One region of the Stenotrophomonas muris genome, then DNA from elsewhere that is predicted to be linked to it. Evidence: predicted binding sites of a transcription regulator. Region 1 holds the regulator's gene; the other holds the start of a gene.

Region 1 (15,485 bases):
GCGTTTCCAGCACGTGGGTCAGGCCGGCGATCGCGTCGAAGCCGAAGGTGCCGGCGCCGCCCTTGATCGAATGGGCAGCGCGGAACACCGAATTGATGATCTCCGCGTCCTGCTGCCCCGATTCCAGGGCCAGCAGGCCAGCCTCCATCGCGTCGAGGCCTTCGCGGCTCTCCTCGAAGAAGGTGGCGTGGAAGCGTTGCAGGTCCATGCTCATGGCAGTGGTGGTCCGGAAGCGAAGAGGGGGAGCGGTGCCGGGCGATCAGCCCAGCACTTTCTGCACGGTGGCGACCAGCTGTTCGGGATTGAACGGCTTGACCAGCCAACCCGTGGCGCCAGCGGCCTTGCCTTCGGACTTCTTGTCGGCGGCAGATTCGGTGGTCAGCATCAGCAGCGGGGTGAACTTGTAGTCCGGCAGCTGGCGCAGTTCGCGGATCAGCGCGATGCCATCCATGTTCGGCATGTTGACGTCGGTAACCACCGCATTGAAGCGCTGGCCCTTGGCGCGACCGAGCGCGACCGCGCCGTCTTCAGCTTCTTCGACGGCAAAACCGGCCGAGGTGAGGGCGAAGGACACCATCTGGCGCATCGACGCCGAATCGTCCACCACCAAGATACGTGCGCTCATGCAGCGTTCTCCACAGATTTCAGGTTGTCATGGGTTACGTCCAGGCCGAGGGCCTGGGTGACGCCCAGCAGGCGCGCGGCGTCACGGAAGGTTGCAGTGCAACCGTGGAAGCCGGTGCCCAGGCCTGCCTCGCGGCGGGCCTGCACGAACGCACACAGCACCTGCACGGCGGCCGTGTGGATGCGGGCGACCTGGCTGGCATCCAGGGTCAGCTCGCCTGCCTGCTCCACCAGGGGGGCAAGGCGGTTCTTGAGCTCGGTAGTGCTCTCGATGCCGAGATCCCCACCCAGTTCGACAGTGCTCATCGTTGCTCCGGACAAACGGTTCCGTGATCCATAACGGCACCCCGGTGGGGTTCTTTAGAAGAATCGACGCGGTGCGTCGATGCGGTCGCTGTTGAAAAGGGGACGGAGGGGATTAAGTCGCAAGCGACCTGGCTCTGCCGCAGCCCCTCGGCAACGTCGACCGCGCAGTGGGGATGTAAGGTGTTGATCCAACGGATCGACTCCTTGCGTCCCCGACAGGCACCGCTTCGGCGCCAAGCGCTGAGCCACTTGCGACTTAATCCCCTCCGTCCCCTTTTTGGGGTTCAGCTCAACAGCCGTGTGGCGTCGAGCAGGATCATCGGGCGCTGGCTGACCCGGGCCACGCCGCGGAACAGGTCGTTGGAAATCTGGCAGATGCGTGCGGTATCGGGAGGTTCGATCTGCGAATCGGTGAGGTTGGCGACATCTTCCACTGCCGACACGCGCAGGCCGATGGTCTCGCCGTCTTCTTCCAGCACCACGATGCGGGTCTGGGCGTCGTCCTCGGCGGCAGCCGCGCCCAGGTGCAGGCCCAGGTCCATCACCGGGACCACCTGGCCGCGCAGGTTCATGATGCCCAGCATGGCGGCAGCGGTGCCGCGCAACGGCAGCAGCGGCACCGGCAGCACGACCTCCTGGACCTTCAGCAGTTCCAGCGCATAGGCCTGGGTGCCGCAGCGCAGGCGCAGCCAGCGCGAGGTGCGTTCACCGGCGCGACGGTTCTGCGGATGCGGGCTGCGGGCCGGTTGGTGGGCCTGCGCCTGCAGCTCCTGCCAGGTGCCGGGGCGGTTGCCTGCGGGTGCATCGACGGCGACGCGCGGCGGCGGCGTGGCGGCGCGTGCGGCCGGGGCCGGTGCAGGGCGTGCCGCCGGGGGTGCCACCGGCGCTGCGACCACGGCGGGCGCCGGCGCAGGCACGTCTTCGCCACCAGCGGCTGCCTCGAAGGCGGCCTGCAGGCCGGGGCTGTCGGTGTGGGCGAGACGATGGCTGTCCGCCGGGTCGGTCTCGTAGATCACTTCGTCCGGCAGATCGTCCCAGGTGGGTTCCGGGCCGGTGTTCGCAGCGGCCGCAGCGGGTGCCGGCGCGGTTTCGTGGATGACCTCGTCGGGCAGGTCATCCCAGGTCGGCTCGCGTTCGGTGGACCCGGCGCTGGCCGGCGCGGCGGCGGCCTCGAAGGCGGCCTCCAGTGCAGCCTCATCCTCGGCCGGGGCCGCGACGACGGCATCCGTTTCGTTGACCACTTCAGCGGGCAGGTCGTCCCACGTGGGTTCGCGTTCGGCATCGATCACGCTGACGGGCGCGGACGCGGCATCGAAAGCGGCTTCCAGTGCGGCATTGTCCACGGCAGGGGCAGCGGCAACGCTCTCGGTTTCGGTTTCGTAGATCACCTCGGCCGGCAGGTCATCCCAGGTGGGTTCGCGTTCGGCGGCGGCTTCGGTGGCCGTGGCCGGGGCGGTGCTGATCGGCGCGGGGAGGGGAGCGGCGGCCGGGGCGATCGCCTCGCCCAGCAGTTCGTCCAGGTAGTCGTCGAGGATGCCGGTGCTGTTCATGCGGCCTGCTCCAGGGCGCGGGCATCCTCGCCGAGGATCCAGTTCAAGGCGCGCCGGTAGGCAGCCAGGCCACGCCCCGGGTAATCTTCGCCGACGCTCGGCAGGGTCAGCCCGGCGGCGTTGCTGATGCGGGTGTCGATCGGAATCGCGTCTTCCCAGACGCGGCTGCCATGGCGGTCCTGCATGGTGCGCAGCGATTCGTTGCCGGCGCGGGTGCGGCGGTCGAACAGGGTTGGCAGGATCGAGATCGGCAGCGGCCGGCGGCGCGAACGCTCGACCATCTCGCCGGTGCGGACCATGCCATCCAGGCCGTGCAGCGCCAGCGGCTCGGCCTGGGTCGGAATGATCAGGCGATCGGCGGCAGCCAGTGCGTTGATCATCAGCAGGCCGAGCGTCGGTGCGCAGTCCAGCAGGATGTAATCGTGCTGGCCCTGGTGGCGCGCCAGCGCGTTCTGCAGGGCCAGGCCGAGGCCGGGTTGGTTGGCGCTACGGCGTTCAAGCGTGGCCAGCGCGGACTGCGCGCAGACGTAGTCCAGGCCCTGGATGTTGCTGGCATGGCACAGGCCGGACAGGTCCGCCGGCGGTGCGCCGAACAGCTCCAGCACGCCGGCCGGCGGCGGGTCCACCGGCACGCCGAAGGCGCGGCTGAGCGAAGCATGCGGATCGAGGTCGATCAGCAGCACGCGATGGCCGAGCGCGGCCAGGCCGCGGCCGAGGGCGAGGGTGGTGGTGGTCTTGCCGACTCCGCCCTTCTGGTTGGCGACTGCCCAGATGCGCATCGGATTACTCCTTCATTGCCGGGGGAACGGCGGCGCCGACGCGGCTGCCAGCCGGCACCGGTGGCAACGTCACCGGTGCGATGGGGGAGGTGGGGGCGCTGGCCGGCGTTGCGGCGGCCTGTTCGGTGACGGTGCTGCCGGTGGCGCCGGTGGCTGCGTTCAGGCGCTGGCCGAGCGGGTCCACCGAATGCGAGGTGTCGGCCAGGATGATGACCATCACCCGGCGGTTGCGGTTGCGGCCCTGTGCGCTGTCGTTCTCTTCGCGCGGGCGGAACTGGCCATAGCCGACCATCGCCAGCCGCGACGGCTGCACGCCCTGGTCGGCGAACAGATGCACCACGCTGGCGGCGCGTCCGGCCGACAGCTCCCAGTTCGACGGGAAGGTGGCGGTAGCGATCGGCACGTTGTCGGTGTGGCCTTCCACGCGCACGCTGTTGGGCACGTCGCGCAGCACCTCGGCCAGGCTGGCCAGGGTCTGCCGTGCATGTACGTCCAGTGCGGCCGAGCCGGTGGGGAACAGGATGTCGCTGTTGATCTCGACCTCGATCCACAGTTCCGTGCGGCGCACGCTGATCATGCCGCGGTCGATCAGCGGCGCCAGGGCGGCGGTGAGGCGGTCGGCAATCGTGTTGAGCTGGCGCTCGGCACGGGCGATCTGCTCCTGGTTGTGCACCGACACCGGCATGCGCATCTGCGAGGCCATCGACGGCAGCAGCGTCGGGTCGTGCGAGGGCGCCGGCGCGGATGGTCCGATCTTGGTGCCGGACTTGATCACCGACGGGCTGTCCCAGCCGCCACCCTGCACCTGCTTGTTGCCCACCTGCACCGGATTGATCGTGCGCGGCGCGCCACCGAAGGCATCGGTGAGCGCGTCGGCCATGATCCGGTACTTGCCCTCGTTCACCGACGAGATCGCGTACATGACCACGAAGAAGGCGAGCAGCAGCGTCATCAGGTCGGCATAGGGGATCGCCCATGCCTCGTGGTTGGCGTGCTCTTCGTGGTGCTTGCGGCGGGCCATGTCAGTGCAGGAAGCCGGAGAGGTTGGTTTCGATGTTGCGCGGGTTCTCGCCCTGGGCGATCGAGATCAGGCCTTCGATGACCATTTCGCGGTCGCGCGTGTTGTGCGAGATCACGCTCTTGAGCTTGGCGGCGATCGGCAGGAACAGCAGGTTGGCCGAGGCGATGCCGTAGATCGTGGCGGTGAACGCCGCAGCGATGCCGTGGCCGAGCTTGCTCGGGTCGGCCAGGTTCTTCATCACCGCGATCAGGCCCAGCACGGCGCCGATGATGCCGAGCGTCGGTGCGTAGATGCCCATCGCTTCGAACACCTTGGCGCCGGCCTGGTCCTGGTGTTCCTGGCTGCCCAGTTCGATTTCCAGCATGTGCCGCATCGATTCGGGCTCGACACCGTCCACCAGCAACTGCAGGCCCTTGCGCAGGAACGGGTCCTGCTGCGCCTCCACCTGCGATTCCAGGCCGAGCAGGCCCTGGCGGCGGGCGATGTTGCTCCACTCGACGATCTGCTGGATCAGTTCGCGGCGATCGCTGTGCGGCGGGCGCACGACCCAGCGCACGATCTTGAACGCATGCTTGAACACCGCCGGCGAGGTGTGCAGCAGGATCGCGGCAACGGTGCCGACGATGACGATCACGAACGCCGCAGGCGACCACAACGACGCCAGGCCGGCGCCCTTGAGGATGCTGCCACCGACCAGCGAGGCCAGGGCGAGAAAGAGTCCAATGAGGCTGAGTCTATCCATGGATCCGGTATCGGCTTGTATGAATGGGACTTGAGACACCGGTACGGGCTACTGGTGCGACTTCACGGTTTTACGGGTTCAGCAAGCGGGTCAGTCGTGCGGGCTGCGCAGGCCATCCACATCCAGGATCAGCGCCATGCGACCATCGCCGATCAAGGTTGCACCGGCGTAACCGCGCAGGCCGCGCAGGGCCTTCGGCAGTGGCTTGATGACCACTTCCTCGCGCCCACGGACCTGGTCCACGACCAGGCCGAAGCGCGCTTCGCCGGCCTGCAGCACCACGATGGTCAGCAGGGTCGATGCGGCCGGGGTCACATCCAGCCACTGCCGCAGATCGACCAGCGGCAGCGTGTGCGAACGGCGGTCGAGCACGGCACGGCCATCGAACCAGCCCAGCGAGGTGCGCGGCGCGTGCAGTACCTCCATCACGCGCGCCAGCGGCAGCGCATAGACGTCCTCGCCGGCCTGCACCAGCAGGGTCGGCAGGATCGCCAGGGTCAGCGGCACGCGGATCAGGAAGCGGCTGCCGCGGCCCAGCTCCGACTGGATCTGGATCTGCCCGCTGAGTTCGCGGATGCGCGACTGCACCACGTCCATGCCGACGCCGCGTCCGGAAATATCCGTGACCTGCTGCTTGGTCGAGAAGCCGGGCAGGAACACCAGGTGCAGGCACTCCTCGCTGCTCAGGCGGGCGGCGGCTTCCGGATCGATCAGGCCCTTCTCGCGTGCCTTCGCGCGCAGCTTTTCCGGATCGATGCCGGCGCCATCGTCCTGCACCTCGATGCTGACGTAGTCACCTTCCTGCTGCGCCGACAGCCGCACATGGCCCATCCGCGGCTTGCCCTGCGCTTCGCGCAGGTCGGGCATTTCCACGCCATGGTCGATGGCGTTGCGGACCAGATGCACCAGCGGGTCGGCCAGCGCTTCGACCAGGTTGCGGTCGAGCTCGGTCTCGGCGCCGATCAGCTCCAGGTCCACTTCCTTCTTCAGCGAGCGGGCGACGTCGCGGGCGACCTTGGGGAAGCGCGAGAATACCTTGCCCACCGGCTGCATGCGGGTGCGCATCACCGCCGACTGCAGGCGCGCGGTGGCGATGTCCAGGGTGGACACGGCGCGGTCCAGCTCCTCGTCGCGCAGGCGCGCACGCAGGGTCTTGAGCCGGTTGCGCGACAGCACCAGTTCGCCGATCAGGTTGACGATCGCATCCAGGCGCTTGGTGTCCACGCGCACGGTGTGTTCGGCTTCGGCCAGCGGCTTGGCGGCCGGCTTGGCCACCGGTGCCGGTGCGGTGGCCGGGCGCGGGGCGGCGATCGGTGCCGGCGCCACCGCAGCCGCGGGCCTGGCGCCGGGTGCGGCGCCACCGTGCAGCTGGTCGAGCAGGGCTTCGAACTCATCTTCGCTGATCTGGCCGTCGTCGGCCTTCTTTGCCGGCGCCACCGCAGTCGGTGCGTTGCCACCGTGCAGCTGGTCGAGCAGCGCCTCGAACTCGTCGTCGGTGATCAGGTCGCCGGCACCGGCCGCCGGTGCGGCGGCAGCGGCGGCAGGCGCTGCTGCACCGCCATGCACGTCGAACTGGGCGATCAGGTCCGGCGGTGCATAGCCCGGCTCGGTGCCGGAAGACACGGCATCGAGCATCGACTGCAGGTAGTCCAGCGATTGCTGGGCGGCGTCGAAGTGATGGGCCTGCAGCACGGCCTGGCCGGCACGTGCAGCGCCCAGCGCCTCTTCAGCGGCGTGGCACAGCTCGACCATGGCGGTGACACCGAGGAAACCCGCGCCGCCCTTGAGCGTGTGGTAGCCCCGGAACACCGCGTTGAGCTGTTCGGTGTCCTGCGGTGCCTGCTCCAGCGACACCAGCTGTTCGCCGAGGCGATCCAGGATTTCCTGTGCCTCGATGATGAAATCGGCAGTGATGTCGTCGGATACCGCGCTCATGCTTACAGCCCCAGATCCGACAACAGGTCGTCGGCGTCGTTCTGCGAGACCGCGTGGCGGTCCAGTCCCTTCAGTGCCGGCCCGGCCAGTTCCGGGTCGGTGCGATGCTGTTCCGGCGGCAGGCCGAGCGCGCCGAAGCCTTCATGCACGCGGCGGACGATGCCGACCACGCGACGGATGATCTGCCCGGTCAGGTCCTGGTAGCTCTGGGTCAGGGCGATCTCGGTCAGGTTGTGGCGGATGCGCTCGAGCTGCACGTCCTGGCCTGGCTGCAGGCCTTCGGCGCGCAGCTGCTCGGTCAGGCTGCGGCATTCCTCGGCCAGGTCCAGGGTGCGGTGGGTAGCCTGTTCGGTCATCGCCACCACGTGGTCCAGACGTGCGCACGCATCGTCCAGTTCGCCGGCCTCGCTGGGCACGGTCGGCAGTTCGCCCAGGGCCTGCCCCAGCTCGCGGGCCAGCCGCGAGAGGCCACTCATCATCGGCTGCGTGCGCAGCGCGACCAGTCCGTCGATGCGTTGCCGCCAGGCGGCTTCGTCACCGGACTCCAGGGCATCCAGGGCTTCCTGCAGGCGCAGGGCGAGGGCGTTCTTGTCGACCGTGGTATCCATCAGGCGCTGGCCGCCAGGCGTTCGAAGATCTTGCCCAGCTTCTCTTCCAGCGTCTGCGCGGTGAACGGCTTGATGATGTAGCCGTTCACGCCGTTCTGGGCCGCTTCGATGATCTGCTCGCGCTTGGCTTCGGCGGTGACCATCAGCACCGGCAGGGTCTTCAGCTTGGCGTCGGCACGGATCGCCTTGAGCAGTTCGATGCCGGTCATCACCGGCATGTTCCAGTCGGTGACGACGAAATCGAAGGGCTGGCTCTGCAGCAGCGACAGCGCGGCATGCCCGTCCTCGGCTTCGGCGGTGTTGGTGAAGCCCAGATCGCCCAGCAGGTTCTTGACGATTCGACGCATGGTCGAGAAGTCGTCGACGATGAGGATGCGCATGTTCTTGTTCAAAGCAGAGTTCCTTTGTTGTTCATTCCGGGCGGCCGGGGGCAGTCGCCTCGGGGATGTTCATTCTTCCAGGCCGGCGTCGACGGCCTCGAAAATCTTCAGGCGGCCGCGCAGGCGCAGCACGGCCTGGCCATGGATCTGGCAGACCCGCGACTCGCTCACGCCGAGCACCGCGCCGATCTCCTTCAGGTTCAGCTCCTGCTCGTAGTACAGCGAGAGCACCAGCTGTTCGCGCTCGGGCAGGTGGCCGATGGCCTTGCCCAGCTCACGGCCGAACTCGCCGCGCTCCAGCACCTGTTGTGGAGTCGGGCCGCCCTGGGCGACAGTATCCAGTTCGCCCTGGTCTTCGATGCGCGACTCCAGGCTCAGCACCTGGCCACGTGCGGCGTCTTCCATCAGGCGCAGGTATTCGGGCAGCGGCATCTCCATCGCGGCGGCCACTTCGGTGGCGCTGGCGGCACGGCCCGTGCTCTGTTCCAGGCGGCGGATGGTGGCGGCGGCATCACGGGCACGGCGGTGCACCGAGCGCGGCACCCAGTCGCCACGGCGGATCTCGTCGATCATCGAGCCGCGGATGCGGATCGAGGCATAGGTCTCGAACGAGGCGCCCTGGTCGGCGTCGTAGCTGCGCGAGGCTTCGATCAGGCCCATCATGCCGGCCTGGATCAGATCATCGACTTCGACGCTGGCCGGCAGGCGCGCGGCCAGGTGGTGGGCGATGCGTCGCACCAGGTCCGAATGCTGGGCGATGACCTCGTTGGCCGCCGAGCGCTGGACTTCCCTGTACTGGTGGGCGGCGCCTTTCATGCGGCCACCCCACGCTGCTTGAGGATGCGTTCGAGGAAGAACTCGACGCCACCGCGCGGTTCGGTCGGTGCCTGCCAGCGCGCGGTGCGGCGTGCGATCTCGGTGATCGCCAGCGCCGACGGGCTGGATGGATAGGCCTTCACCACCGGCTGCTGGCGCTGCACCGACAGGCGCAGCCAGTCATCCTGCGGCACGCAGCCCAGGTAGTTCAGCGAGACATCGGCGAGGAACTTCTCGCAGACGCGGGTCAGCTTCTCGTACAGCACACGGCCCTCGTTCGGGTCGCGCACCATGTTGGCCACCACCTGGATGCGGTCCACGCCGCGCTCGCGCGACAGCACCTTGATCAGTGCGTAGGCGTCGGTGATCGAGGCTGGTTCGTCACAGACCACCACCACGGTGTCCTGCGCGGCCTGGCAGAAGGTCAGCACGCCGTCGGTGATGCCGGCGGCGGTATCGACCACCATGATGTCCAGCTCGCGTTCCAGTTCGGAGAACACGTTGACCAGGCCGACATGCTCGGCCGGGGCCAGCTCGGCCATGTGCCGGCGGCCGGAAGCGGCCGGGACCACCAGCACGCCGTTCGGGCCTTCGACGATGACGTCGTCCAGCGAGCAGCGGCCGGCCACCAGGTCGGCCAGCGTAAAGGTGGGGTTCAAGCCCAGGATCACGTCGATGTTGGCCAGGCCGAGGTCGGCGTCCAGCAGCAGCGTGCGCTTGCCCATGCCGGCCAGCGCCACCGCCAGGTTGGCGGACACATTCGTCTTGCCCACGCCGCCCTTGCCGCCGGTCACCGCGATGGTGCGCACAGGGCCGAGCGGCTCGCTGCGGGTGGCCGACAGCGGGAAGGTCTTGGTCAGCTTGGCGTACTCACGCGACGGCATGGTTCAACTCCGGGTTGCAGGGCATATCGGCCGCTCGGCGCAAATCTTCAAGGCGAAGTACAAGATTGGCTGCACTGGCCCGGTGCAGGTCCTCCGGGACGTCCTGGCCATCGGTCACCCAGGTGATCGGCAGGACGTGGTCCACGGCCACCGACAGGGCGTTGCCGAAGCGGCCGGTCTCGTCCAGCTTGCTCAGCACCAGGCCCTGCAGGTTGGCCGCACCGAAGCGGCGCACCACCTCGTCCATGTCGCCGAAGCTGGTGTTGGCCGGCAGCACCAGCAGGGTGCGCACCTGGCGCGCGGCGCGCAGCCACTGCAGCTGGGCGGCCAGGGCACGGTCGCGCGGGCCCAGGCCGGCGGTATCGATCAGCACCAGCTTGTAGTCCTTCAAGCGTTCCAGCAGCTGGTCCAGGTCGGTGCCGCTGTTGGCCTCGTGCACGGCGATGCCGAGCTGGCGGCCGTAGCCATACAGCTGTTCACGGGCGCCGATGCGGGTGGTGTCGGTGGTGACCAGGGCGACGTCACGCGGGGCGTGCTTCTCGGCGAAGCGCGAGGCCAGCTTGGCGATGGTGGTGGTCTTGCCGGCGCCGGTCGGGCCGACCAGCGCGATCACGCCGCCTTCTTCCAGCGGGTCGACCGGGGCGATCGGCAGCTTGCGCGAGATCAGCCCCAGCATCAGGCCGCGGCCACGATGGGCTTCGGTTTCCAGCGGGATCTGCATGGCCACGTCGCGGGCCAGCCCGGCGTCGAAACCGTACTCGTCCATCAGGTCCAGCGCGGTGGCGCGCACCGGGCTGCCACGCAGGCGCTCATCGGTGAAGCGGTTCATCTCGCGCTCGATCACCTGGCGCATGCCGGCCACTTCCTGGCGCAGCTGGCGGATCTCGGCGTCGTCCTGGGCAACCACGGTCAGCGTCGGTGCCGGGGCCAGCATGGGGGCCGGGCTGGCCTCGATAGCGGCTTCGACCGCTGCCGGTTCGCTGGCGGCGATCCCGGGCTGCGCGTCGATCACGGCAGCGGTCGGCAGCGGCGGCGGCAGCACGGCCGGGGCCACGCTTTCGTGATGCGCCTCGTGCGGCGGGTCGATCTGGAAGCGCGCGCGGTTGGCCGGCACGGTGGCGGCCGGTGCAACGATGGCCTCGGCGAACGGGGCGAAGATCTGGTCCGGCGGTGCCGGTTCGTTGACGGCGGCGCGGGCCAGGGTGGCGGCGAAGCCGGTGCTGCCCCGGGTCGGCACGATCTCGTCGGCGCTGTCCAGGGTGCGGCCGGTGGCACCGACGGCGGCGCGGGCGAGGGCGGCCACTGCCGAGGTGGTGGCCGCGACCGGTTCCGGCGCCGGGGTGCTGCTGCGGCGGCGGGTGACGGCGGCGATCACCGCGTCGGCGGCGGTGCGCGGCTTGGGTGCCGGCGGCGGTGCGACGTCACGGCGCGAGGCTTCCAGTGCACGCTGCACGGCGCTCTCGTCGTAGTTGGCGGCGGCGACGATCTCGATGCCTTCCTCGATCCGGCGGTTGGACAGGATCACGGCGTCAGGACCATGTTCCTTGCGCACCAGGTTCATGGCCGAGCGCATGTCGGCGGCGACGAATCGTTTGATTTTCATGCTGTGGTCACGGGGCGAAGACGGCGGGGTGGCGGTCGGAGAACTCGGGTGGTCGGTGGTCTGCACGGTGCGGGTTCCCCTTGGTATCTGTCTGTTGCGTTGGTTCGAAAGTGGTGTCTGTTTTCTGGCGCATCGCAGGGCGGCGTCAGCTGATCGTTCCGACCAGCTTCAGGCGCTTGTCCTCCGGCACCTCGCTGTAGGCCAGGACCGACAGCGACGGAACGCTGTGGCGGACCAGGCGGGCCAGCGCGGCGCGCACCGGGCCAGGTACCAGCACGACCGCGGGCTCGTTGCGGGCTTCCTGCTTGCTGACACATTCGGCCAGGCTCTGGTGCAGTCGCTCAGCGAGTCCGGGTTCCAGCGCGGCGCCGTTGCCCTGCGTGGACTCCTGCAAGACACGTTCCAATTGCGGGTTGAGGGTGAATACCGGCAGCTCCGCCGACATTCCGGCGATCTCCTGCACGATGAAGCGGCCCAGTGCGGTGCGAACAGCGGCGGTCAGCACGGCCGGGTCCTGGCTGCTGGGCGCATGTTCGACCAGTGCCTCGGCGATCTTGCGCAGCTGGCGGATCGGAATGCGCTCGACCAGCAGGTTCTGCAGCACGCGCACCACCGCCGACAGCGGCAACGCCTTCGGCGTCAGATCTTCGACGAGCTTGGGCGCGCTCTTGGCCAGGTTGGCCAGCAGGTGCTGCACTTCTTCGTGGCCGAGCAGTTCCGGCGCGTGCTCACGGATCAGGTGCGACAGATGGGTGGCGACCACGGTGGCCGGATCGACCACGGTGTAGCCCAGCGTTTCGGCCTGGGCGCGCTGGTGCGGCTGGATCCAGGTGGCGTCCAGGCCGAACGCGGGGTCCTTGCCGGCGATGCCTTCCAGCGCGCCGAGCGCGCTGCCCGGGTCCAGCGCCAGCTCGCGGTCGGGGTGGATCTCGGCGGTGGCCACCGGCACGCCGTGCACCAGCACGCGGTAGCCGTTGGCCGGCAGTTCCAGGTTGTCGCGGATGTGCACCGACGGGATCAGGAAGCCGACATCCTGGGTGAGCTTGCGGCGCACGCCCTTGATGCGCGCCATCAGTTCGCCGCCCTGGTTGCTGTCCACCAGCGGGATCAGCCGGTAGCCGACCTCCAGGCCCAGCGGATCGACCGGGCGCAGTTCGTCCCAGCTCAGTTCGGCAGTCGGTGCCGGTGCGGCCGGGCGGCCGAGTGCGTTGAGTGCGGCGGCATCGGTGCCACCGCCTGCCGCATCGGCAGCCGGCGCCTTGCCCTTGCGGTACAGCTTCCAGGCGATGAAGCCGAGGATCGCGGCCAGCGTCAGGAAAGCGACGTTGGGCATGCCCGGCACCAGGCCGACCACGCCGATGATGCCGGCGGTGATCGCCAGCGCACGGTACTGGCCGAACACCTGGCCGGTCATGGCCTGGGCCATGTCCTGCGAGCGCGAGGCGCGGGTAACCAGCATGGCCACGGCGCTGGAGACCAGCAGGGCCGGCAGCTGCGCTACCAGGCCGTCACCGATCGACAGCAGGGTGTAGGTGGCGGCGGCTTCGCCGAACGGCATGCCATGCTGCAGCACGCCCACGGCCAGGCCGCCGAGCATGTTGATGAACAGGATCAGGATGCCGGCAATGGCATCGCCGCGGATGAACTTGCTGGCGCCGTCCATCGCACCGTAGAAGTCGGCTTCCTCACGCACTTCCTCGCGGCGCAGCTTGGCTTCTTCACGCGTCAGCAAACCGGCGTTGAGGTCGGCGTCGATCGCCATCTGCTTGCCGGGCATCGCGTCCAGGATGAAGCGCGCGGTCACTTCCGAAACGCGGCCGGCACCCTTGGTAATGACCACGAAATTGATGATGGTCAGGATCGCGAACACCACGATGCCGACCGCATAGTTGCCGCCGATCACGAATTCACCGAAGGCGGCGATGACCTTGCCCGCGGCATCATGGCCGTTCTGGCCGTTCAGCAGGATCACGCGGGTGGAGGCCACGTTCAGCGCCAGCCGCAGCATGGTGGTGATCAGCAGCACGATCGGGAAGATGGTGAAGTCCAGCGGGCGCTTCACGTAGACCACCGCCAGCAGCACCATCAGCGAGATGGCGATGTTGAAGGTGAACAGCGCATCGAGCACCGGCGCGGCCAGCGGCACCACGACCATGGCCAGCAGGGCCAGCACGATCAGCGGCGCGCCAAGGCCCTGGCGGATCATTTCCAGGGCGCGGCGGGTGTTGAAACCGGCGGAGGGCTGGGCGCTCACGGGCGGCCTCCCTTGCCGAATTCATCCACCTGGATGTGCGGGGCGTCCGGCATCGGGCCAGTGCGCCAGGCGCGCAGCTGGTAGACGTAGGACAGGACCTGGGCGACGGCCGAATACAGTCTCACGGGGATTTCCTTTCCGAGTTGGCCTTCCCGATACAAGGCGCGTGCCAAAGGCGGGGCGGAGACGATCGCCACCTTGTTGCCGTCGGCCACTTCACGGATGCGCAGGGCGGTTTCGTCCACGCCCAGCGCGACCACGGTGGGGGCGTTCATGGCGCCGCCCTCGTACTTCAGGGCCACCGCGTAGTGGGTGGGGTTGACCACCACCACGTCGGCAGTGGGCACCGCCTCCATCATCCGGCGGTTGGCCATCTGCTGCTGCAGCTGGCGGATGCGGCCCTTCACCTCGGGGCTGCCCTCGCTTTCCTTCATTTCCCGGCGCAGTTCCTCGCGGGTCATCTTCAGCTTGCGCATCCAGTTCCAGCGCTGGTACGGCGCATCGATGGCGGCCAGCACCAGCATCGCGCCGGCGGTGGCCAGCAGCAGGCGAAGGGTGAAGCCCAGGCCATCGGTGATGGCGGTTTCCAGCGGGTGGTGGATCAGCCCGCGCAGGGTGTCGAAGCCGGTCCAGACCACCAGCCCGGCGGCGACGCCGACGAAGGCCACGCGCAGCAGCGATTTGGTGAATTCGGCAATCGCCTCCGGGCCATACAGGCGCTTGAGCCCGCTCATCGGGTTCATGCGGTTGATGTCGGGCAGCAACGCCTTCTGCGACCAGCGCAGGCCGCCCATCACCAGCGGGGCGACGAAGCTGGCCAGCAGGCAGACCAGCACCAGCGGTGCGATCACCAGCATGAACTGCAGCAGCAGGTCGCCGAAGTGGCCGAACAGTTCCTTCGGGTTCTGCCGCAGGCTCTGTTCGGGGCTGAGCGCGTGCTTCATCCAGGCCGTGGCGCCACGGCCGATCGAGCCGCTCATGGCCATCACCGCCAGCACGCCGGCGCCGAACACGGCGGCGGTGCCAAGTTCGCGCGAGCGCGGCAGGTTGCCCTGTTCACGGGCGTCGCGCAGGCGTTTTTCGGTTGGTTGTTCGGTCTTTTCGCCGGCGGATTCGTTCTCGGACATCACGGGCACTGCGGCAGGGGGTGCCGGGGTGCGTGCAAGAACCGTTCCACGCCTGGCGTGGATCTACCGACGGCCCGTTCTGTAGAGCCGAGCCCACGCTCGGCTACGGTTGGGGCCAGGCGCGAAGCACAGCCGGGCATGAGCTCGGCTCTACAGCAGAGTGCCGCAGGAATCGTTCCGTGATGGCGGGCGCGCGTGGCCCGGTGTCAGCCGGGCGGGTATTGCGGCGGCGGGCTCTGTGCCAGTTCCACCCGCGGCCGGGGCAGGTCGTGCAGCTGCATGAAGCGCGCCGCATCCACCGGGCGGCCCAGCAGGTATCCCTGCAGGAAGTCGCAGCCCAGGCGTTCCAGATAGGCGCGCTGCGCGGCGGTCTCCACGCCCTCGGCGACGATGTCCATGTCCAGCGCATGGCCCAGCGCCACGATCGCCGAGACGATCACCACGTCTTCGGCACTGTGTTCCAGGTCGCGCACGAACGCATGGTCGATCTTGATCTCGGTGGCCGGCAGCCGCTTCAGGTACAGCAGGCTGGAATAGCCGGTTCCGAAATCATCGATGGAGATGCCCACGCCCAGCGCCGACAGCGCCTGCAGCAGGCGAAGACTGGTATCGGTATCGCGCATGACGGTGCTTTCAGTGATCTCCAGCACCAGGTGGCGCGGGGCAATGCCATGGCGCTCGATCACCTCGCGCACATCCTGCAGCAGGTGCGGCGAACTGAACTGCACCGGCGACAGGTTCACCGACATCGACCAGCTTTCATGCCCGGTGTCGTGCCAGCGCCGCAGCTGCTGGCAGGCCTGGTCCAGCGCCCAGCGCCCGATCTCGTTGATCGCACCGCTGCGCTCGGCCAGGC
Region 2 (15,485 bases), 550 kb from region 1:
GCAGACGTGAGGATTCAGCCCCCGCAGCTTCCCCCTGCCGGTGCGTGGCGAGCGGCTCAGGCCTTGGCGCTGGAGCGTCCCACCGCACGCGCCAGCGCCCGCGACAGATCGGCCGACAGGTACGGCTTGACCAGCAACAGGCCGGCCAGCATCGGCGCAGGCAGCTGCTCGGCCAGCATCCCGGTGGCCAGCACGAACGGAATGCCACGCGCCGAAAGCGCTGCAGCCACTGGCTCACTGGTCTCGTTGCGGGCCAGCCGGTAATCCAGCAGGGCCACGTCAGGAGTGCTCTGCTCCAGCAGCCGCAGGGCCTCGGACACACTCGCGGCAAGCCCGACCACAGTCGCACTGGCATGCACCAGCTGCATCTGCAGCAGGGCCGCACTCATCTCGTCGTTCTCGACCACCAGCACCCTCAGGTCCTGCAACACTGTCATCAGCTACCGCTCCTGGAGGCAATTGCACGTCGGGAGTATAGCTACCAAGGGGCCAATGCCGACAGGAACCGCCCTGATAGGCTCTCCTACTAGGCATCTCCTGCCGACCTCGGTTACACTCGCATGCTGCCTGCCGGTGTGGCGGAATGGTATACGCAGCTGACTCAAAATCAGCCGGGGGTGACCCCATGAAGGTTCGAGTCCTTTCACCGGCACCACTGCATCAAAGGCCAGGTCCATGACCTGGCCTTTTGCATTTCCCGGGCCGGAGCGCCGGCACTGGCGAGGATGCCCCAGCATGCCCCTCCCACGCTTGCCGACATACTGCGCGCCCATCGCCACGTGCGGGGGCAGCCCCGCGACGTCTGGACGTACGCCCACGTCAACGCCGTCGTGTCACCCCGCTGAAACGAAAATGTGACAGCCGACAAGGTTGCGAATAGCACTAGCGCACACTTTTCTTGCCAGCCTCACCTACTTCTGCCTATCGTGATCCCAGCCGGATCTGGGGGCGGGGGAATGCATGACGTTGCGTGCGGCACTGTTTTTCATGGTCACGCACGCGCTCGTCATTGCCTTGATCGGCCCGCAGGACCCGGTTGGCTCCTACCTGATGCTGATCACCGCCCCCCTTCTGGCCGCTCTGGCCTGCGCGCGACGCGCGCGCGACAGCCAGGCGGCCTGCAAGTGGCGAACGCTGGGCGCTGCCGTCGGCCTGTTCTCGCTGGCCCTGCTGGCCCTGCTGTATCGCAATGTGGCCGGTCTCAGCCCTGCGCAGATGACCGCCTCGTCGCTGATCCTGTATGTGTTCTACCGGATTCCGCTGACCTACGTTGCCGCCAGCCCAGGCGGCGGCAACCGCTGTATCCGTGCGGTGGACCTGGCGGTCATCGCGCTGCTGTGGTTGCTGTACTTCGTGCATACGCGGGCGATGGCACACCTCAACACCGCATTGTGGACGCAATGCCTGCACACCCTGAGCAACGTGCAGAACAGCCTGGTGTTCTGCTTCGCGCTGATCCGCTTCCTGGCCGAGGACAATGCCGACCGCCGCGACTTCTTCCGCACGTTGACGATCTACGCGCTCGGCTACTTCCTGATGGCGCTCTACATCAATAACTGGCAGCCGCAGGTACCCGATGGTGGCTGGGGCGACCTGCTGATCAGCGGGCTGTTCGTGCTGCTGGCAGTGCTGGCCGGCAGCACGTACCGCCCACCGGCGGTGGCTGTGCCGCGCAACCTCCGCCGCATCGTCGATGCCGGCGTGCCGCTGATGCTGCCGTTGCTGCTGATGATGGTGGCGCTGCTGGTGGCACGCCTGCAGCCGACCCTGGCCACCGTGGGGTTCATCGGTGCCATGCTCGGCCATGCCCTGCGCAGCGTGCTCACCCAGGTGCAGATCCAGCGTGAGCGCGACGAGCTGGCGCTGCTGGCCCGGCGCGATCCGTTGACCGGGCTCGGCAACCGGCGCAACTTCGATGAAGCGCTCGGCAGCGCGCACGGCCGCGCCCGTCGCCAGGGCGTGGGGCTGGCGGTGCTGATGATCGATATCGACCACTTCAAGCGACTCAACGACACCTACGGGCATCCGGAAGGTGATCGCCGCCTGCAGGCGGTCGCCGCGATCCTCGACGGCTGCCTGCAACGCGGTGATGACCTGCTGGCCCGCTACGGCGGCGAGGAGTTCATCGCCGCCCTGCCCGCGCCCGACATCGGCCACGCCCTGTGCCTGGGCGAGCGCCTGCGCGCCGCCGTGGAAGCCGCCGCCCTGCCCGCCGCCCAGGCCCACGTGACCATCAGCATCGGCGTGGCCTGGCAGGCCGCGCATGATGAGGGTGACCCGTGCAGCCTGGTCGAGCGTGCCGACCAGGCCCTGTACCGGGCCAAGCATGCCGGCCGCAACTGCGTGCACGCCGCCCCGGCCGTCGAGGCCGGGGAACAACACGCCGACCGCCGCGCCTAGACCGCGCGCAGCACCGCCGCACCATGCATGTGCCCCGCCCCACCCTGCACGCGGAAGCTGGCCACCGTCTGCAGCAGCTGCGCCGACTGTTCTTCCATGCTGCGCGCCGCGGCCGAAGCTTCCTCGACCAGCGCGGCGTTCTGCTGGGTGCCCTGGTCGATCAGATCGACGGCATGGTTCATCTGCTGGATGTCGTCGCTCTGCTGCTGCGCGGCCGTGCTGATCTCGGACATCAGGTCGCTGACCCGGCGCACGTTGACCACGATCTCGTCCATGGTGCGGCCGGCGCTCTCAACCTGCGCGGTACCGGCACCGACATTGGCCACCGACGCATCGATCAGCTGCTTGATCTCCTTGGCGGCACTGGCCGAGCGCTGCGACAGTTCCCGGATCTCGGTGGCGACCACGGCGAAGCCACGCCCGTGTTCGCCCGCACGCGCGGCTTCCACCGCGGCGTTCAGTGCAAGGATGTTGGTCTGGAAGGCGATGCCGTCGATCACGCCGATGATGTCGACGATGCGCCGCGAGGACGCGTTGATCACCGCCATGGTTTCCACCACTTCGTGCACTACGTTACCGCCGCGCGCGGCGACATCGGCGGCACCACCAGCCAGCTGACTGGCCTGCCGTGCGTTGGTCGCGGTGCGCTGCACGGTCTCGGCCAGGCCCTTCATCGACACCGCGGTCTCTTCCAGCGACGCTGCCTGCTGCTCGGTGCGCTGCGACAGATCGCTGTTGCCCTGCGCGATCTCGGTGGCACCGACGGCGATGGTGTCAGCGGCGAACTTGATCTGGCCGATGATCGCGGCCATCGCCTCGACCAGCGAATTCACCCCTTCGCACAGCTCGGCGATCGGCCCGTTCTTGTCGGCGGTGGCCACGCGCCGGGTCAGGTCGCCCTCCTTGGCGGCCGCCACCACTTCACGGGTCTGCGCCACGGCACGCTGCATGGCCTGGTTCTCATGCACCTGCGCGGTGATGTCGGTGGCGTACTTGACCACCTTGAACGGCTTCCCGTTGAGGTCCAGGATCGGGTTGTAGGACGCCTGGATCCAGACCTCGCGTCCGCCCTTGCCGAGGCGCCGGTACTGGCCGGCATCATATTCGCCACGGCCGAGCTTTTCCCAGAACTGCCGATACTCGGCACTGCTGCGATACTCAGGTTCGACGAACAGCGAGTGGTGCTGGCCACGCACATCATCCAGGCTGTAACCGGTGGCAGCCAGGAAGTTGTCGTTCGCCGACAGGATGCGGCCATCCATGCTGAACTCGATCACCGCCTGCGACTTGTCGATCGCCGCCAGCTGGCCGGCCGAGTCGGCCGCCTGCAGCTTCTGCGCAGTGATGTCAGTGGCGAACTTGACCACCTTGTACGGACGCCCCTGCCGGTCCAGCACCGGGTTGTACGAGGCCTGGATCCAGATCTCGCGCTGGTTCTTGCCAAAACGCCGGTACTGGCCCGCGTCATATTCGCCACGACCCAGCCGCGCCCAGAAGTCACGGTATCCGGCGCTGCGCGCCTGCTCGGGGTCGACGAACAGGGAATGATGCTTGCCCTGGATCTCCTCCAGCCGGTAACCCATCGCCTGCAGGAAGTTCTCGTTGGCCTGCAGGATGGTGCCATCGAGGGCGAACTCGATGACCGCCTGGACCCGGTGCAGCGCCGCGACCTGCGCCTCCAGCTCGGCACGGCCATCGGCCGCCGCCTCGACGCCGCTGCGGTGCTGCGGTGCCAGCGCGCCCAGCAGGGCGCGCCACGGCGACCAACGGGTATGCAGCTCGGCCGGCGCCTGCGCGCCCGCCGTAAAGCCTGGAATGAGCATTGTCTGATCCTCGGTGTCCGGTAAGCGGTTGCGACCCGACGGGCGGGATGCCCGGCGGCAACTTCAGTTGCTTGGGACTACAGGTACCGGCAGGCACCCCTCGAGCGGCTGGCAAGAACGTCTGGTGCGGGTGCGATCGGCATAAGGAGCGGCGGAACACACAGCGCGGGCCGCCCGTCGGGGGCAGCCTGGGGTCCTGCAGCGGGCGACTTGAGCGGGATCCAGAGGGAATATCGGCGATGCGATCGGTGGCTTTAGCCGGATTCCGCGACGTCCGTCGCATCTTCAGATGCTGCTGCAGGGATGCGGTAGACAATCGCGATGCACTTCACATTCTGCTCACGCGAGACAGGGGCACCGCCGAGCGGTTTCGCCAGGCGCCGGCTGGGCAGGTTCTGCTCGGCACCGGGTGTCGTCAGGGCATATGTCGCGCGTTGTCGCCGTCACTGGGCATAGCCTTGCCCGGCACGCGGATGCAGTTCAAGCGGAAAAGGTTTGCATGACCAACGGGAGATCCGGTGGCAGATGAAACTGGCCAGCATGCAGCGAACCGCAGGACGCTCACTGACACGGAGATCGCATGTTCCCACGCCTGGCCAGTTTCCTCATCCTGGGCCTGTGCAGCAGCGGCGCCTTCGCTGCCGACGCCACCTACCGCCCCAGCTTCCATCCCGACCAGCTGAAGGGCCCGCCTGCCGGGCGCCCGAACGAAGTGCTGGTACTGGGCACCACCCACTTGTCCGGCCTGCCCAAGTCCTTCCAGCCCGCCTTGCTTGAACCGTTGCTGCAGCGACTGGTCGCCTGGAAGCCCGAGCTGATCGCCACCGAAGACCTGTCAGGCCTGCAGTGCGATTTCATGCGTCGCTACCCGGCACGCTATGCGGAGAGCGTGGCCACCTACTGCTTCGACACCACCGCTGCGCAGGCTGCGACCGGACTGGACGTGCCTACGGCGAACACCCAGGCCGAGCACCTGCTTGCGACCTGGCCGGACGAGCCGACGCCCGCCCAGCGTCGTCGGCTCGCAGCATTGTTCCTGGCAGCGGGTGAACGCGGCTCGGCGCAGGTGCAGTGGCTGCGCCTGCCTGCGTCCGAGCGCAAAGGCGGTGATGGACTGACACCTGCCTTGGTCGAGATCCTCGAAAAAGGCCTGGTTCGCCGCAATGAAACCCACCTGATCGCCGCCGAGGTCGCCGCCCGCCTCGGGCAGGAACGCCTGTGGGCCGTGGACGACCACACGGCCGATTCGCCCACGCCCGCCGAGGATGAAGCGGCGGCCAGCGCGGCCATCACCGGTGCCTGGAACAATACGCACTCGCGCGCGCGGCGGGAGGCCGATGAACGCCTCGTGGCCGATCTGGACAAGCCCGGCGGTGTCATGGCGCTGTATCGGGACTACAACAGCCCGGCGGCGGCGATGGCCGCCTACCAGAGCGACTTCGGCGCGACGCTCGTCGAGCCGTCCTCCAAGGCGTTCGGCCGGATGTACGTCGGTTACTGGGAAACCCGCAACCTGCGCATGGTCGCCAACATCCGCGACGTGCTGAGCCAGCATCCTGGCAGACGCATGCTGGCCATCGTGGGTGCCTCGCACAAGGGCTACTACGAGGCCTACCTCAATCAGATGCATGACGTGCGGCTGGTCAGTGCGGACACGGTATTGCGTTGACGGGAACAGGTGCCGGCCATGCGCCGGCGCTATCCTGCAAGGCCCGATTCGCAGGTGCCGACATGCTGAAAGTGATCGCCGAGGATTTCATCCATCCCGATGCGGTGGACACCGTGCTTCCCCTGTACCGGGAGCTGGTCGCATGCACGCTGCGCGAGCCGCGCTGCCTCGGCTATGAACTGTTCGTCGACCAGAAGGATCCGGGCCACTTCATCTTCATCGAGCTGTGGCCCGACCGCGCCGCGCTCGACCTGCACTGTGCCAGCGAACACTTCCAGCGCCTTGTGCCACAGATCAATGCCTTCCAGTGTGCGCCGTGCCGGTTCCTGCTGATGGATGCCGTACGGGTGTAGTGCCTGCAGCGGGATGCACATGATCGCTGCGGCCATGCCGCCACAGCAACAGGCAGGCCGCAACCGTGCAGGACAGGCTCAGGACCAGCAGCGCGACCGCACCTTGCTGCAACACGGGCAACAACGCCCGTGCGTGCAGGTCGCCGCGCAGCTGTTCGGCGCGTAGACAGGCGGCCAGCGCCAGGCACCAGCCGATCAGGGCCGGAATGAACTTGCGTACCGCAACCGGGTTCCAGGCATTCATGGAGGTTACCTGCGTGAGTGGAGTGCGCGCAGTATTCGCGCGCGTCCTCTCACAGGCTGAGATCAGTCCTCCGCGGCGTCGGGATCGTCACCCGGAAGCTGGGACAACTCGCCCTGCACCTGCACGTTGTTGCGCCCCATCGCCTTGGCCCGGTAGCACTGGGCATCGGCCGCAGCCACCGCCTGGTCCACGCTCATGCCGCCGGCCAGCGGCGCGATACCGATGCTGGCACCGATCCGCAGCCGGTCCTGGTCCCACGGAATGGACAGCGCGGCCAGGGTGTGCAGCAGCTCGCCCCCGATGCGGGCCGCACGCCGCGGCGTGCAACCGGACAGGATGACCGCGAATTCGTCGCCGCCCAACCGTGCCACCACGTCCGAATCGCGCACGCCATGGCGCAGCACGCTGGCCACCGCCCACAGCACGGCATCGCCGGCCAGATGGCCCCAGGTGTCGTTGACCGGCTTGAAGCGGTCCAGATCGATGTACATCAGCGAGGCAGCCTGGCCGGTGCGCTCCACGCGGGTGATCGCCTGCTGCAGGTGTACCTCGAAACCGCGGCGGTTGCTCAGTTCGGTGAGCGGATCGATCTCGGCCAGGTGGCGGGCTTCGCGCTGGCGTGCCCGCTGCTGGGTGTCGTCGCGCAGCACCCACACCGCGCCGCGCACGTGGCCTTCGTCATCGCGCAGCCAGGCGCGGGTCAGGTCCACCGGCACCGTTGCCGTGCCCAGGCGCAGCAGCAGGTCGGCGTGCAGGTCCACCGCGTTGCTCTCCGGGTCCAGCAGCACCGTCACATCCAGTACCGAACCGGGCGCGTACTCGGTGGTCAGCGCCAGCACGTCCTGAACCTTGTGCCCGGCCAGCGACAATGCGCCATCACCGGCCAGGGTGCGCACCGCAGCCGCGTTGGCGTAGTCGATGCGGCCATCAAGGCTGACGCTGAGCACCAGGTCGGCCACCGCATCCAGCGTGATTCGGCTGCGTTGTTCACTCTCGAACAGGCGCTGCTCGCTGCTGCGCTGGGCGGTGATGTCCTGGATCTGCGACACGAAATGCAGCGGTTCGCCATGCTCGTTGCGCACCAGCGACACCGACAGCCGCGCCCAGATGATGCGGCCGTCGCGGTCGAGGTAGCGCTTTTCCAGGTGATAGTGGCTGCGTCGCCCGGCCAACAGGTCCTGTACCAGGGCCAGGTCGGTCTGCAGGTCATCGGGATGGGTCAGGCGCTGGAAATCGACCTGCAGCAGCTCTTCTCGCGGGTAGCCCAGTATCCGGCACAGCGCGTCGTTGACATCCAGCCAGCGTCCTTCCAGCGACACCAGTGCCATGCCCAGTGCGGCGGAGGTGAACGCGCCAGCGAACTTCTCTGCCGAAAGTCGTGCTTCGGCGCGTGCCTGCAGGATCTCGGTAATGTCGATGGCCATGCCGACGTAGCCGATGCGCGTTCCATCGGCACTCTCCATGCGGCTGATCGACAGGCGTACCTGGCGTGACTGGCCATCCTTGCGCAGCAGCGTCCACTGCCGCGAGTAGGTCTGCCCGTCGGCACGCGCGCTCAGCGCCTCGAACACGCCGGGAAGATTGCCATCAGCATCAGCCAGCGGCTGCAACCACGCTTTCAGTTCGGCTGGATCGTGGAAGGCGTCGAGCCGGCGCTGGCCGACCACCTCCGCCGCGCTGTAGCCCAGCAGGCGCTCCGCCCCCGTGTTGAACAGGGTGATGGTGCCATCGGTATCGGTGGCGATCACCGCCACCTCATCGGACGCATCGACCACGGCCTGCAGGCGCTGCCGGGTCTCGGCCGCGTCCTGCCTTGCCTGCTGCAGTTCGGTGACATCGGCATGGGCACCGGCCATCCACAGCGGCTTGCCCTGCCCGTCCCATTCAAAGACCCGGCCACGGTCCTGGATCCAGATCCACTGGCCGTTCCTGTGGCGCATGCGCAGCAGGCAGGCGTAGTTGTCGCTGCGCCCTTCGAAATGGTCGTCCAGCGCTGCATCGGACAGCGCAATGTCATCGGGATGGACCAGCTTCAGGAACGTCTTCTGGCAGATCGGTTCCAGCTCATCCAGGCGATAACCGACAATCTCGGCCCAGCGCGCATTGACCCGCATCTCGCCGGTCTGCACGTTCCATTCCCAGGTACCCGCAGCGGTACCGTCGATGATCATCGCCAGCCGGCGACGCTCTTCCGCCAACGCCTGCAGGCGGCGCTCCAGCAGTCCATTGCCGTGGGTGCCCTGGCCCGGCATCACTCCGGTCCCCTGCCGGCACGGGCAGGCGCCGACCGCAGCGAAGCACTGCGGTCTGCAACGAAGACGGCGGGTCGTGCTGGCGTCATGGTCCTCCCCAGCGACAGCGGGGAGGCCAAACGCCCCCCTCAGGCGCAAGTGTGCGCAATCACGGGGAAAACCGACAAGTCCCCCGACCCGGATCAACCGTGACGGGGGGCACGATCCTCAGCTGCGCTTGGCCCGGGCAAAGGCCTCGGCCAGGGCATTGTTGGCCGGCGGCGCAGACTGGGCCGGACGGCCGCCAGCGCCCTGGCCGCGGTTCGGTCCACGGTTCTGGCCGCCAGCGTCACGGCGCGGCCCTTGGCCCTGGCCCCGCTCATCGCGCTGGCCCGGGCGGCTGGTGGCCTGGCCCGGGGTATCGTCCAGGCGCCGGGTCAGGGCGATGCGCTTGCGCGCCACGTCCACCTCCAGCACCTTCACCTTGACGATGTCACCGGCCTTGACCACGTCGCGCGGGTCCTTCACGAAGGTATCGGCGAGCGCCGAGATGTGGATCAGGCCGTCCTGGTGCACGCCGATATCGACAAAGGCCCCGAAGGCGGCCACGTTGCTGACCACGCCCTCCAGCACCATGCCCTCGCGCAGGTCCTTGATGTCCTCGACGCCCTCGGCGAAGCGCGCCGCCTTGAACTCCGGGCGCGGGTCGCGGCCCGGCTTTTCCAGTTCCTTCAGGATGTCGCGCACGGTCGGGACGCCAAAGGTGTCGTCGGTGAACTGTTCTGCCTTCAGGCCACGCAGGAAGCTGCCGTCACCGATCAGCGCCTTGATCGGGCGCGCGGTGCTGGCCACGATGCGCTCAACCACCGGATAGGCTTCAGGGTGTACCGCCGAGGCGTCCAGCGGCTGGTCGCCATCGGCGATGCGCAGGAAGCCGGCGCACTGCTCGAAGGTCTTCTCGCCCAGGCGCGCGACCTTCAGCAGGTCCTTGCGGCGCTTGAACGGGCCGTTGTCGTCGCGATGGCGCACGATGTTCTCGGCCACCGTGGCCGACAGGCCGGACACCCGGGACAGCAGCGCGGCCGAGGCGGTGTTCACATACACGCCGACCGCGTTCACGCAGTCCTCCACGCGCGCGTCCAGCGCCCGCGCCAGGCGGTACTGGTCCACGTCGTGCTGGTACTGGCCGACACCGATCGCCTTGGGTTCGATCTTGACCAGTTCGGCCAGCGGGTCCTGCAGGCGACGAGCGATCGATACCGCGCCACGCAGCGACACGTCCAGCCCCGGGAACTCCTTGGCCGCGAACTCGGAGGCCGAGTACACCGAGGCGCCCGCCTCGCTGACCACGACCTTCTGCAGCTTCGGGTTGGCGGCAGCCTTGATCGCTTCGCCGGCCAGCTTGTCGGTTTCGCGGCTGGCGGTGCCATTGCCGATCGCGATCAGCTCCACGTTGTGCTTGGCGCACAGCTGCTTGATCGTCTGCACCGACTGCTCCCACTGGCGGCGCGGTTCGTGCGGGTAGATGGTGTCGGTGGCGACCAGCTTGCCGGTGGCATCGACCACGGCAATTTTGCAGCCAGTACGGATGCCAGGGTCCAGGCCCAGCACAGTCTTCGGGCCGGCCGGTGCGGCCAGCAGCAGGTCCTTCAGGTTGTCGCCGAACACCGCGATGGCTTCGGCTTCGGCCTTTTCGCGGGCCTGGTTGAACAGGTCCAGCAGAAGATGGGTGTGCAGCTTGGCGCGCCAGGTCAGGCGGCAGGCATCCAGCAGCCAGCGGTCGGCGGCACGCCCCCGGTCGGCGATGCCGGCCTTGCGTGCCACCCGACCCTCGGCGTACTGGTGGCCCGCTTCGGCATCGCTGCCCGGGTCCAGTTCCAGGAACAGGATCTCTTCGCGGCGCGCGCGGAACAGCGCCAGCAACCGGTGCGAGGGAATCTTCGCCAGAGATTCGGCATGTTCGAAATAGTCGCGGTACTTGGCGCCTTCGGTTTCCTTGCCCTCGGCCACGCGGGCACGGATCACGCCGGTCTCGCCCAGCCAGGTGCGCAGCTCGCCAACCAACGCGGCATCTTCGCCCCAGCGCTCCATCAGGATCGCGCGGGCGCCTTCCAGCGCGGCCTTGGTGTCGGCCACACCCTTGTCGGTATCGACGAAGGTGGCCGCGAACGTCTGCGGGTCCTGCGTCGGATCGGCCAGCAGGCCATCGGCCAGCGGCTCCAGACCGGCCTCGCGGGCGATCTGGGCGCGGGTACGTCGCTTGGGCTTGTAAGGCAGGTACAGGTCTTCCAGCCGGCTCTTGGTATCGGCGGCCAGGATGTCATTGCGCAGCTCGTCGCTGAGCTTGCCCTGCTCGCCGATGCTGGCCAGCACCGCCGCACGGCGGTCCTCCAGCTCGCGCAGGTAGGTCAGCCGGGTTTCCAGGTTGCGCAGCTGGGTGTCGTCCAGGCCACCGGTCACTTCCTTGCGGTAGCGCGCGATGAACGGAACGCTGGCGCCCTCGTCGAGCAGGCCGACGGCGGCGCGTACCTGGGCGGACTGGGCACCGATCTCGTCGGCGATGGTCTGGGCGATCTGCTGGGCGAGCGCGCTCTGGGCGTTCTTGGCGTCGTGCATTGCTTCAGGTCTGAGCCGCGTTACGGGAAGACCCCATTCTGGCAACCGACGACGGAGCCGGACAAGGCATTGACAGGGGACGGGGTTCAGCGGCGTAGCCGGAGTGGACGCCGGCATCCTGGCAAAGAGCGGGCCCGGACTGGCCCGGGGCTGGGATGCCGGCGCGGGCGCGCGATGGTGGGCGCGCCCTGCCGCGTGTTGCGTAGGTCAGCGGTAGTGGCGGGCGGCGCGCTGCATGACGATCTCGTCACGCATGCCTTCCAGGGCCATCAGGCGGACCTTGCCGACACCCTGCAGTTCCATGAACCGCTCCGTGTAGAACTCCGGCCCCAGCGCGGTGTCGGCGCGGGATTTGCTGAAGCCGTAGGGCACCACGCCCTTCTCGCCATCCTTGCTACCACCGACATAAAGAACGATTGCCATGTGATGTATTCCTCCAAATTGCTACTGCGTACTGCACTCGATGAGCGATGCTGCGAGCTCATCGGGGGAGAGCTTACCGCGTCGAACCTGACTGGAACGTCACGAAGGCTAATGACGATCGGTTGCATGCAGATGACTGCGGGATCGCAGCAGAATGCTTACGGATCCTTAACTTCCGGCTAACCAATCCGTGGGGGATTCCCGCCAACGGCGCAGCCCCTCGTGGGTGGTCGTGTAACGCGTTTCATGTGATTGGGCCGCGCACCCACCTCGCCCGGCCCCTGACAGTTTTTCGGGCACGTCCAGCCACGGAAAAGAAAAAAGAAGATCAAAAGCAAAAACAGCTTGCCTGGCCGCTTTTTGTAGAGCCGAGCCCACGCTCGGCTGCTTTCAGGCCAGTCCGCGAAGCCGAGCGCAGGCTCGGCTCTACACGAGCAAGCGCAGCGCGCGACCCGCTTCTGCTGTTCTTTATCTCTTCCGTGGCTGGACGCGCACGGAATCTGTCAGCGGCCGGGTGGGTGGGGGTGGCGGGGTATCTGCGGCATGGGTCGGGCGCATGCGCCCGACGGGTTGGGCAGGACGCCCAACCCCGGTCTTGCCGTGTGCGCAGGACAGCGCACACGTGCAAGCCGCGGCCAAGCCCCCATGGATGGGTTCACGGCGTCCGCGCTGGCCCCACCCACCCGGCCAGCCCCCAGGAAGCAGGCATTCCGCGACCAAGCCACGAGGGGCTGCGCCGTTGGCTGGAAACTACGGCCACCAGCCGTGCCCGAACCGGGCGAAATGATCGGCCGCCCGCTCGAACGGATTGCGCGCACTCACCCCGCCACACAGCAGGTACACCGGCAGGTACAGCGGCCCCAGCACCATGTACTGGTAGACATGCGCACGCTCATGGTCGTCCAGCCGGATCAGCGGCTCCACGCCCCACCCCGCCTGATGCGCGTAGGTCCGGCAGGAAATGCCAAGATCGTGGCCCGTGTGCAGGATCACATTGCCCAAGGTGATCGCCCCACCCGGCCCCCACGGCCAGCGGTCGAACACCAGCGCGCAGTCACGCCGGCTCCAGCGCAATGTCGCGCCGCCGAGCATGCCGGCCAGCCCACCCATCAGGCCGATCAGGGTGTTGGGCAGGGTCCACACCGCGCCCAGCACCTGCAGCGCGCGCAGCCAGATCGGCCAAGGCCGGGAGGCGGTGTTCAATCGGCCTCGTTCGGCATCAGCAGCCACAGGATCAGGTAGACCAGGATGCCGGGGAAGGCCGCCGAGGCCAGCGACAGCAGCACGTAGACCACCCGCAGAAGGGTGGCATTCCAGCCGAAGCGATGGGCAATGCCACCCATCACGCCGGCGATCATGCGGTCGTTCAATGAACGCGACAGTGTCTTGGGCGTGGTGTTCATGGCGGCGGCTCCGGGCAACGGACAGGGCAGTCGAGCGTGGCTCGACTCTACACCCTGCCCATGTCTACGGCGTGCGGTGACGCAGCGCCTGCAGGCGCGCACCGAACCAGGCGGCTGCGGTCTGTTCAGGCTGCCCCGGGCACTGGATGCGATAGGGTTTGCCGCTCATGCTGCTCTGGCTGGCGGCGCGCTCGATGAACTGCTCGGCGCTGTCCACCATGTCCTTCTTCAGCAGATAGTCGTACTTGCGCTGCAGATGCGCGCGCGCATCGCCGCCGTCGTACCAGCTGCCATTGCGCTGGAACCGGCACTGGGAGCCGTCCAGGCTGGCGATCAACTGGGCGATCTCCCGCCGTGCATCCGCACTGGGTGCGGCCTGGGCAAGGGGCGCTGCCAGCAGTACCGCAAGAATCAACAAAACCCGGTACGTCATCATCCCTCCAAGTCAGTCGAGCAGGGCTCGACTCTACAGGTCGCGCGCCTTCAGCCAACCATCGATCGTGGCCGGCACTTCGCGCTGCGCGCGCCCGGACACGTAGATGCCGATATGGCCACCGCGGAAGCTGGACTCGGTGTAGTCGTCCGTGCCCAGGCGCCCGCGCATCGCGCGCGAGGCGTCCGGCGGCACCAGATGATCCTGCTCGGCGTAGATGTTCAGCACCGGCAGCGTCACCTGCGACAGGTCCACTGCTTCCTCGCCGATCCTTACCGTGCCCTTCATCAGGCCATTGGCCTGGTAGAACTGCTTGATGAAATCGCGGAACGCCTCGCCCGCCAGGTCCGGCGAATCGAAGATCCACTTCTCCATGCGCAGGAAGTCCTCCAGCGCCGCCTTGTCATCGAGGATGTCGAGCAGGCCGACGTACTTCTGCACGTTCAGGCGGAACGGCTTGAGCATCAGGTAGCTGGCGTTCATCAGGTCGGCCGGGATGTTGCCCAGCGTATCGACCAGCAGGTCCACGTCCACCTGCCGCGCCCAGTGCGAGAGCATGTTGTCGGCGGTCTGGAAATCGACCGGGGTGACCATGGTGATCAGCTTGCCCAGCTTCTGTTGGCGCAACGCTGCGTAGCACAGCGCGAACACGCCGCCCTGGCAGATGCCGAGCAGGTCGACCGGGCCACCACTGCGCACGCGCAGCGCATCGACCGCTCCGTCGATGTAGCGCAGCAGGTAGTCCTCCAGGGTCTGGAAGCGTTCGGACCGGTCCGGGTAGCCCCAGTCCAGCACGTACACGTCCTGGCCCAGCGCCAGCAGCTTCTGCACCAGCGAACGGTCGGCCTGCAGGTCGACCATGTACGGCCGGTTGACCAGCGCGTAGACGATCAGCAGCGGCGTGCGCCGGGTCGGCGCCTGCTCACCGACGAAGCGATACAGCACCACCTTGCCGTCGCGCCAGACTTCCTCGCGCGCGGTCACGCCATAGTCCACGTCTTCCACCTGCGGCAGCAGCTTCAGCCCTTCCATCAGCTTGCGCTGCATGGCCAGGCTCTCCTGCATCAGGTCATCGGCGTTGAAGCCCAATGGTCCCTTCATCGGTCACGCGCCCGAGCGGAAGTGCGAGGTGCGGCCTTCTTCGCAGATGTCCTCTTCGCAGGCGCCTTCTTTGCCGGCGCGGCCTTCTTCGCGGCCTTGCGCGCAGTTGGCTTCACCTTCGCCGGCGCCGGCTGCGCCACCGGATCGACCTCAGCGGTTCCGGCCAGCACAGCCACCTGCGCCTGCAGGCGGCGCAGGCTGCGCTCCAGCTCGGCGATGCGGCGGTGTGCGGCATCCATCTCGCTGCGGGTGGGCAGGCCGATCCGTTCACTCATCTGTTCCACCTCCCGCTGCAGGCCGGCGCGCAGGCGCATCTGCGCGTTGCCCAGCGAGGCGTACACCTGCTGGAACGGTTCGGACATGGCGACCTTGGCGTAGGCCTCCTCGGCAACTTCGATCCACAGGTCGAACATCGCGCGGGCGCTGGTCAGCTGGCTGCCGGGCTGTTCGTGCTCGGCCAGGCGCTGCTCGAACAGCGCAAAGGCTTCGTCCAGTGCCTGCTTGATCTGATCGACATAGGCGCGCGAATGCTGCTGGTATTCCTCCTGCGCACGCAGCAGGGCCTGCCAGCGCGCCTGGTGCTCGCGGCCGGGGCCGAATGCCGGGCTCTGCAGCCACGGGCCCGCCTGCAGCTGGAACTGCTGCAGCCAGGCGGCGAATTCGGGTATCGCGGCGCCGGCGTGCGTGCTGCCACGGGCGCCCTGCAGCATCCACTGGAGCATGCCGTCGCCCTGCCCCTGCACCGCCTCGCGCCAGGCCTGGGCCACATCGGCACTGCTGGCGTCGCGG

The links. Region 1 encodes FliA, which starts transcription of late flagellar genes. Its sites were predicted from a motif close to TAAAGTTTNNCNNNCNNNGGCCGATAA; they were not measured.
Region 2: a site for FliA is predicted at 4,454-4,480, ahead of ACUVWL_RS04700 (methyl-accepting chemotaxis protein). Genes of this name have one in related genera too.

What each region holds. Positions count from the first base shown of each region.
Region 1 is NZ_CP199879.1:1,592,589-1,608,073, reverse strand. It holds gene ACUVWL_RS07320 (chemotaxis protein CheA) at 1-214, opposite strand, end outside; gene ACUVWL_RS07315 (response regulator) at 260-625, opposite strand; gene ACUVWL_RS07310 (STAS domain-containing protein) at 622-930, opposite strand; gene ACUVWL_RS07305 (chemotaxis protein CheW) at 1,215-2,480, opposite strand; gene ACUVWL_RS07300 (ParA family protein) at 2,477-3,259, opposite strand; gene motD (flagellar motor protein MotD) at 3,264-4,280, opposite strand; gene ACUVWL_RS07290 (flagellar motor protein) at 4,282-5,022, opposite strand; gene ACUVWL_RS07285 (chemotaxis protein CheA) at 5,113-6,957, opposite strand; gene ACUVWL_RS07280 (protein phosphatase CheZ) at 6,960-7,565, opposite strand; gene cheY (chemotaxis response regulator CheY) at 7,565-7,957, opposite strand; gene ACUVWL_RS07270 (RNA polymerase sigma factor FliA) at 8,015-8,761, opposite strand; gene ACUVWL_RS07265 (MinD/ParA family ATP-binding protein) at 8,758-9,645, opposite strand; gene flhF (flagellar biosynthesis protein FlhF) at 9,632-11,248, opposite strand; gene flhA (flagellar biosynthesis protein FlhA) at 11,394-13,454, opposite strand; gene flhB (flagellar biosynthesis protein FlhB) at 13,499-14,629, opposite strand; gene ACUVWL_RS07245 (putative bifunctional diguanylate cyclase/phosphodiesterase) at 14,836-15,485, opposite strand, start outside.
Region 2 is NZ_CP199879.1:1,047,211-1,062,695, reverse strand. It holds gene ACUVWL_RS04715 (response regulator) at 57-437, opposite strand; tRNA gene ACUVWL_RS04710 (tRNA-Leu) at 570-655, shown strand; gene ACUVWL_RS04705 (GGDEF domain-containing protein) at 961-2,400, shown strand; gene ACUVWL_RS04700 (methyl-accepting chemotaxis protein) at 2,397-4,223, opposite strand; gene ACUVWL_RS04695 (DUF5694 domain-containing protein) at 4,804-5,892, shown strand; gene ACUVWL_RS04690 (putative quinol monooxygenase) at 5,955-6,245, shown strand; gene ACUVWL_RS04685 (hypothetical protein) at 6,187-6,489, opposite strand; gene ACUVWL_RS04680 (PAS domain S-box protein) at 6,552-8,741, opposite strand; gene ACUVWL_RS04675 (Tex family protein) at 8,949-11,336, opposite strand; gene ACUVWL_RS04670 (hypothetical protein) at 11,544-11,759, opposite strand; gene ACUVWL_RS04665 (hypothetical protein) at 12,510-12,962, opposite strand; gene ACUVWL_RS04660 (PspC domain-containing protein) at 12,959-13,162, opposite strand; gene ACUVWL_RS04655 (YfeK family protein) at 13,227-13,595, opposite strand; gene phaC (class III poly(R)-hydroxyalkanoic acid synthase subunit PhaC) at 13,629-14,696, opposite strand; gene phaE (class III poly(R)-hydroxyalkanoic acid synthase subunit PhaE) at 14,693-15,485, opposite strand, start outside.